One region of the Pseudocitrobacter sp. 2023LY-00077 genome, then DNA from elsewhere that is predicted to be linked to it. Evidence: predicted binding sites of a transcription regulator. Region 1 holds the regulator's gene; the other holds the start of a gene.
What was found. The regulator LexA, encoded in region 1, represses DNA repair genes until DNA is damaged. The targets are predictions, from matches to a motif close to TNCTGTATGTACATACAGNA.
Positions count from the first base shown of each region.

Region 2: a site for LexA is predicted at 2,340-2,359, ahead of rmuC (DNA recombination protein RmuC). Genes of this name have one in related genera too.

Region 1 is NZ_JBSPEI010000013.1:112,673-116,582, reverse strand. It holds gene plsB (glycerol-3-phosphate 1-O-acyltransferase PlsB) at 1-1,043, opposite strand, end outside; gene ACWWFX_RS17345 (diacylglycerol kinase) at 1,174-1,542, shown strand; gene lexA (transcriptional repressor LexA) at 1,652-2,260, shown strand; gene dinF (MATE family efflux transporter DinF) at 2,329-3,657, shown strand; gene ACWWFX_RS17330 (CsbD family protein) at 3,795-3,910, shown strand, end outside.
Region 2 is NZ_JBSPEI010000022.1:16,430-20,339, reverse strand. It holds gene metE (5-methyltetrahydropteroyltriglutamate--homocysteine S-methyltransferase) at 1-387, shown strand, start outside; gene ACWWFX_RS21970 (dienelactone hydrolase family protein) at 431-1,240, opposite strand; gene udp (uridine phosphorylase) at 1,502-2,263, shown strand; gene rmuC (DNA recombination protein RmuC) at 2,401-3,810, shown strand; gene ubiE (bifunctional demethylmenaquinone methyltransferase/2-methoxy-6-polyprenyl-1,4-benzoquinol methylase UbiE) at 3,906-3,910, shown strand, end outside.

The sequences.
Region 1 (3,910 bases):
CCCAGGCGACGGAAAATCGGGCCGGCTGGCCAGAAATTCAGGTTGATACCGGCAGCAATGTGCGGCGGCACCAGCCCCTGGTGATAGAGCACGTAGGAGAGCAGCAGGTAGTCCATATGGCTACGGTGGCACGGCACATACACAATCTCGTGGCCGTCGTGCGCCAGCTGGCGAACGCGCTCGGCGTTGTGCACGTTGATACCCTGATAGAGACGGTTCCAGGTGAAGCCGAGAATGCGGTCCGTCAGGCGAATCATCTCGTAGGAGAAGTTGGCGGCAATCTCTTCCATCAGCGCGATGGCGTTTTGCTGCGCTTTTTCATGAGAGATTTTTTTGCTGCGCGCTTCATCTTCAACGGCTTTGGCAATCGCACGGGAGGCGAGCAGCTTGTTGAAGAGATCCTGACGCGCTGGCAGACGCGGGCCGACTGCGGCCAGACGCTGGCGAGCGAAGTGCATACGCGCCACGCGCGCCAGTTTTTGCGCGATAATTTTATCGGTACCGTGTTCATCGGCCATGCGGCGCAACGAGACGGACGGCGAGAAACGCACAAAGCTGTCGCGGCCGAGCCAGGAGACGGCGAAGAATTTCTGGATGCCGTTCAGCATGCGCAGCGGCGGGTTCACCTCGCCTTTCTCACGCCCTGGACGACGACCAAACATCACCGACACCGGCACCATCTGCACGTCCAGATTCGGATTGCTGCGATGCAGATCGAGATAGTCGTGGAACAGCTTGATAGACTCTTCTTTCGGCGTGTAATAGGTGAACACGCGCGGGCCGCCATGGATAAACACATAGCGGGGCAGTAAGGTGCCGTCGATCTCCAGCGGCTCAAGCGGGTCTGGGAGATCGTGCGCCAGGCACTGGGCGCGCAAGGTCAGTAAGTCGGCCTTAGAGTTATAAGGCAGGACGTACATGATCGGGCGCGACGTATCGAGCCCCAATTCCTGGGCAGGCTCTGCCGGAATAGACTTGCTTTTTACCAGTATGCTTAATGGTAAATTCAGTAATTTGTAGTAAATTCGTGGCCAACCGGACATAAACGATGTAAAGCCTCTGGTTAATCATGCAAATGCGCGGCAAGAATATCAGAAAGTCAGCAGGATTTCTGTTCTACCGCCGATAACAGCTACTGTCATTGATGCGTATAACGCTAAAAGGTTCTATTTGATGGCCAATAATACCACTGGACTCACCCGAATTATCAAAGCGGCTGGTTATTCCTGGAAAGGTTTTCGCGCGGCGTGGGTAAACGAAGCCGCGTTCCGCCAGGAAGGGGTCGCCTCGGTTGTGGCCATTATCATCGCTTGCTGGCTGGACGTTGACGCCATTACCCGCGTCTTGCTGATAAGCTCCGTCCTTCTGGTGATGATAGTGGAAATTCTCAATAGTGCGCTGGAAGCGGTAGTTGACCGCATTGGTTCTGAATATCACGAACTCTCCGGGCGGGCGAAAGATATGGGTTCTGCGGCGGTATTGCTGGCGATTTTCGTCGCGGTGATGACCTGGGGCGTGCTGCTGTGGTCGCATTTCCACTGAGGCTCGCATAATCTGCGAAAACTCCTGTATTTTGTGTGTTTTGCGGTTCCAAAATAGCCGTTAACTGTATATACTCACAGCATAACTGTATATACACCCAGGGGGCGGAATGAAAGCGTTAACGACCAGGCAGCAAGAGGTGTTTGATCTCATCCGGGATCACATCAGCCAAACGGGCATGCCGCCAACGCGTGCGGAAATTGCTCAGCGCCTGGGGTTCCGTTCCCCGAATGCGGCGGAAGAGCATCTGAAAGCACTGGCGCGTAAAGGCGTCATTGAAATTGTTTCTGGCGCCTCGCGCGGCATTCGTCTGCTGGTGGAAGAAGAAACCGGCCTGCCGCTGATTGGCCGCGTTGCCGCCGGTGAGCCGCTGCTGGCACAGCAGCACATTGAAGGTCACTATCAGGTCGATCCTTCACTGTTCAAACCAAACGCTGACTTCCTGCTGCGGGTTAGCGGCATGTCGATGAAAGATATCGGCATTATGGACGGCGACCTGCTCGCGGTGCACAAAACCCAGGACGTGCGTAACGGTCAGGTGGTTGTTGCGCGTATCGACGAAGAAGTGACGGTAAAACGCCTGAAAAAACAGGGCAACGTCGTTGAACTGTTGCCGGAAAACAGCGAGTTTTCCCCGATTGTCGTCGATCTTAGCCGTCAGAACTTCTCCATTGAAGGGCTGGCCGTTGGCGTGATCCGCAACGGCGAATGGCTGTAATCCTCTCCCGATAACAACGGCGCATCATGCGCCGTTGTTCGTTCTCTTTTCTGTTCAGGTTCCTAACCATGTCGCTCTTCACGGCTGCCGACAAGGCATTATGGCGTCTCGCCCTCCCCATGATTTTCTCCAATATCACGGTTCCCTTACTGGGGCTGGTGGATACGGCGGTGATTGGTCATCTGGATAGCGCGGTCTATCTCGGCGGCGTGGCGATTGGCGCAACGGCAACCAGCTTCCTGTTTATGCTGCTGCTCTTTTTACGTATGAGTACCACCGGCTTAACTGCGCAGGCCTTCGGCGCGAAAGATCCCCTTCGGCTTGCCCGTGCGCTGGTGCAACCGCTGCTGCTGGCGCTGGGGGCAGGGTTACTTATCGTACTGTTCAAAGGTCCGCTGATTAATCTGGCACTCACCGTTGTCGGCGGCAGCGATACGGTGCTGGAGCAGGCGCGGCGCTTCCTTGAAATTCGCTGGTTAAGCGCGCCCGCCTCGCTGGCCAACCTGGTGTTGCTGGGCTGGTTGCTCGGCGTTCAGTACGCGCGTGCACCGGTAATTTTGCTGATCGTCGGCAACGTCCTGAACATCGTTCTCGATCTGTGGCTGGTGATGGGCCTGCATATGAACGTGCAGGGGGCGGCGCTGGCGACGGTGATTGCCGAATATGCCACGATGTTCATTGGCCTGCTGATGGCGCGTAAGGTGCTGGTGCTACGCGGTATTACATCTGAAATGCTGAAGACGGCCTGGCGCGGAAATATGCGCAGCCTGCTGGCGCTCAATCGCGACATTATGCTGCGCTCGTTACTGCTTCAGCTCTGCTTTGGCGCATTAACCGTATTTGGCGCGCGGCTGGGCAGCGATGTGGTGGCGGTCAATGCGGTACTGATGACCATGCTCACCTTCACCGCCTACGCGCTGGATGGCTTTGCCTATGCCGTGGAAGCGCACTCCGGGCAGGCTTATGGCGCGCGTGATGATAGCCAGTTACAGCAGGTCTGGCGCGCGGCCTGCCGACAGGCAGGCATTGTGGCGCTGGCGTTTGCGCTGGTGTACGCCCTGGCAGGCAGGCATATCGTGGCAATGTTGACGTCACTGCCGTCGTTGCAGCAGCTTGCCGATCGCTATGTGCTCTGGCAGGCAGTCTTGCCGGTAATCGGTGTCTGGTGTTATCTGCTGGATGGCATGTTTATTGGTGCGACACGGGGTGCGGAAATGCGTAACAGTATGGCCGTGGCTGCCGCCGGGTTCGCCTTAACGCTGCTGACGGTGCCGGTATTAGGCAACCATGGTTTATGGCTGGCACTGGCGGTATTCCTTGCGCTGCGTGGCCTGTCGCTGGCGGTTATCTGGCGTCGTCACTGGCAAAAAGGCACCTGGTTTTCGCCGCAGACATAACGGCGTGGATGGTTAAAGATTCTGAATAGTGAATCGTCGGCGATATCCTCATCTACACTTATTATCACGTTCAGCAGAAATGAACGCCGAAGGACGAAGTGATATCTCATCCATGATCGAATGATAAGGAGCTGATGATGAACAAAGACGAACTCAGCGGTAACTGGAAACAGTTCAAAGGTAAAGCGAAAGAGAAATGGGGCAAACTGACCGACGATGACATGACCGTTATCGAAGGTAAACGCGATCAGCT
Region 2 (3,910 bases), on a different contig from region 1:
CGTATCAACGCCGCCGTGGCGAAAGATGACACGCAAATCCACACGCATATGTGTTACTGCGAGTTCAACGACATCATGGATTCGATTGCGGCGCTGGATGCAGACGTCATCACTATCGAAACCTCGCGTTCCGATATGGAGTTGCTGGAATCATTTGAAGAGTTTGATTACCCGAACGAAATCGGGCCTGGCGTGTATGACATTCATTCACCGAACGTGCCGAGCGTGGAGTGGATTGAAGCGCTGCTGAAGAAAGCCGAACAGCGCATCCCGGCGGAACGCCTGTGGGTCAACCCGGACTGTGGCCTGAAAACCCGCGGCTGGCCAGAGACCCGCGCGGCGCTGGCGAACATGGTGCAGGCGGCGCAGAATTTGCGTAAGGGGTAAAGTGTACTGGCCCGGTAAGCGAACGCATTACCGGGCAAAATCCTTATTTTTTCCCACCATACTGCTTAAACCACTCCAGCATGCGCTGCCAGCCATCTTTCGCCGATTCTTCATGATAACTTGGACGATAATCCGCATTGAACGCATGCCCGGCGTCCGGGTAAACAATAATATCCGCTTTGGCATTGGCGGCGCGCAGTGCGTGGCGCATGGTTTCTACGGTATCAACCGGAATGCCAGTATCCTGACCGCCGTATAAACCCAGTACCGGTGCATTGAGATCGACGGCGATATCGACAGGATGTTTCGGTGAATTCAGTGATTTATCGCCCAGCAATTTTCCATACCATGCGACGGCGGCTTTTAACTGCGGGTTATGTGCAGCATACAGCCAGGCGATGCGGCCACCCCAGCAGAAGCCGGTGATCATCAGGCGACTGGCATCCCCACCATTGCGTGATGCCCAGTTGGCAACGTGGTCAAGATCGGCCAGCACCTGTGCGTCAGGTACTTTCGTGACCAGGTTATTAAAGAGGGTCGGGATATCGGCATAGTCGTTCGGATCGCCCTGACGGAAATAGAGCTCTGGCGCGATGGCCAGATAGCCTTCTAAGGCCAGGCGGCGACAAATATCGCGAATGTGTTCATGGACGCCAAAAATCTCCTGCACTACGATTACCACCGGAAGCGGGCCATCGCTGTGTTTTGGGCGTGCGTGATACGCGGGTAGCTGATCGCCCTGAGAGGGGATCGATGTTTCGCCAGCGGTTATTTCGGCCTCTGATGTGCGAACAGTGGTCGTTGCGTGAGGTGATGCGGCAGGTGCAAACCCAGGTTGGTTGTTGGTGGTCATGGCATTCTCCGTACCTTTAAATGAGCTTTTAGCGCTTCTGTAATGTTCTTTAATATAGACAAATCACAGTGCCTGAATACGGGCGATTTTTGTGCAACAACGGAAGATATAACTTGTTAATGTGATGTGAATCACTTTTTGCGTGGAATCTTATGCAATATTTTTGGTTCCTGGTGACGGTGGTCACGAAATGTTGTCTTCGTCTTCTGTAAAGTGGCTTTTTGCTTCTTCTGACAAAACCGATCCACAGAGGAGTTTTCTATGTCTAAGTCTGATGTTTTTCATCTCGGCCTCACTAAAAACGATTTACAAGGGGCTACGCTGGCTATCGTCCCTGGCGATCCGGAGCGTGTGGAAAAGATCGCCGCGCTGATGGAAAAGCCGGTCAAACTGGCATCCCATCGCGAATTTACCTCCTGGCGTGCTGAGCTTGATGGCAAGCCGGTGATTGTGTGCTCTACCGGTATCGGCGGCCCGTCTACTTCTATTGCCGTTGAAGAGCTGGCGCAGCTGGGCATCCGCACTTTCCTGCGCGTCGGTACTACCGGCGCGATTCAGCCGCATATCAACGTAGGCGACGTGCTGGTCACCACCGCATCCGTTCGTCTGGACGGTGCGAGTCTGCACTTTGCGCCGATGGAATATCCGGCTGTGGCTGATTTCGACTGCACCACCGCGCTGGTTGCGGCGGCCAAAGAGATTGGCGCGACCACGCACGTTGGCGTAACCGCGTCCTCCGACACCTTCTATCCGGGTCAGGAACGCTACGATACCTTCTCTGGCCGCGTGGTTAGCCGCTTCAAAGGCTCCATGGAAGAGTGGCAGTCGATGGGCGTGATGAACTACGAGATGGAATCCGCGACGCTGCTGACCATGTGTTCCAGCCAGGGGCTGCGCGCAGGGATGGTCGCGGGCGTGATTGTGAACCGTACTCAGCAGGAGATCCCGAACGCTGAGACGATGAAACAAACCGAAAGCCACGCGGTGAAAATCGTTGTGGAAGCGGCTCGCCGCCTGCTGTAAACCTTCTTCTCTTCTTAAAGGCCGACACGTTCGGCCTTTTTCATTTTGCGTACCTCCTCGCAGGAAAAACCTTTTCAACTGGACATCTATACAGCACAATTCTATTTTTGCCGTAAGTCGTTCATGCAGGGGGCATTGTGGATATCGCCATTCTTATTTATTTTCTGGTTGCACTGGCGGGCGTTGCGCTGGGTTGGCTGGCCGCGAGCTATCGCGTCGCGCAGCAGCGGGCGGAACAACTGGCCGAAGAGCGTGATATCTACGGCGAGCTGAGCGCTGCGAAGCAACAGCTGGCTCAGAACGCGCACTGGCGCGAGGAGTGCGAGCTGCTGAACAATGAACTGCGTAGCCTGCGTGAAATCAATACCTCGCTGGAAGCCGATTTGCGTGAAGTGACCACGCGGCTGGAAGCCACGCAGCATCATGCGGAAGACAAAATTCGCCAGATGATCAACAGCGAGCAGCGCCTGAGCGAGCAGTTCGAAAACCTGGCCAACCGTATCTTTGAACACAGCAATCGTCGGGTGGATGAGCAAAACCGTCAAAGCCTCAACAGTTTACTTACCCCGTTGCGCGAGCAGCTTGACGGCTTTCGCCGCCAGGTGCAGGACAGTTTTGGCCAGGAAGCAAAAGAGCGCCACACGCTGGCCCATGAAATTCGTAATCTGCAACAGCTGAATGAACAGATGACGCGTGAAGCCGTCAACCTGACGCGCGCGTTAAAAGGCGACAATAAAACTCAGGGCAACTGGGGCGAAGTGGTGCTGACGCGCGTGCTGGAAGCCTCTGGCCTGCGTGAAGGTTACGAATACGAAACTCAGGTTAGTATCGAAACCGATACCCGCGCCCGCATGCAGCCGGACGTCATCGTTCGCCTGCCACAGGGAAAAGATGTGGTGGTCGATGCCAAAATGACGCTGGTGGCTTATGAACGCTACTTCAATGCCGAAGATGACGTCACCCGCGAACTGGCATTGCAGGAGCACATCGCCGCTGTGCGAAACCATATTCGCCTGCTGGGGCGCAAAGATTATCAGCAGCTTCCGGGGCTGCGAACGCTGGACTACGTCCTGATGTTTATCCCTGTTGAACCCGCCTTTTTGCTGGCATTAGACCGACAGCCCGAACTGATCAATGAAGCTTTAAAAAATAACATTATGCTGGTAAGTCCTACCACTTTGTTGGTAGCGCTACGCACCATTGCTAATCTCTGGCGCTATGAACACCAGAGCCGCAATGCGCAGCAAATCGCCGAACGGGCCAGCCGTCTGTACGACAAAATGCGCCTGTTTATTGATGATATGTCTGCTATCGGGCAGAGCCTGGATAAAGCGCAGGACAACTATCGTCAGGCGATGAAGAAACTCTCTTCCGGGCGCGGGAATCTGCTGGCGCAAACGGAAGCGTTCCGTCACCTCGGTGTCGAGGTGAAACGCGAGATTAATCCGGATTTAGTCGAGCAGGCTACGGCGCAGGATGATGAGTTTCGTTTACGGCAAGGGGCTGATTCTGACGATGATGATCCTCTAGCCGTGGAAAACGGTTAACCCCGTTTGAGGGAGTGTGACGGGGTTGAATCGTAGGGCAATTGCGCCCAATCTGTTACACTCCATGAACATTTTCTTTATAAGCAGGCTTAGAGATGGC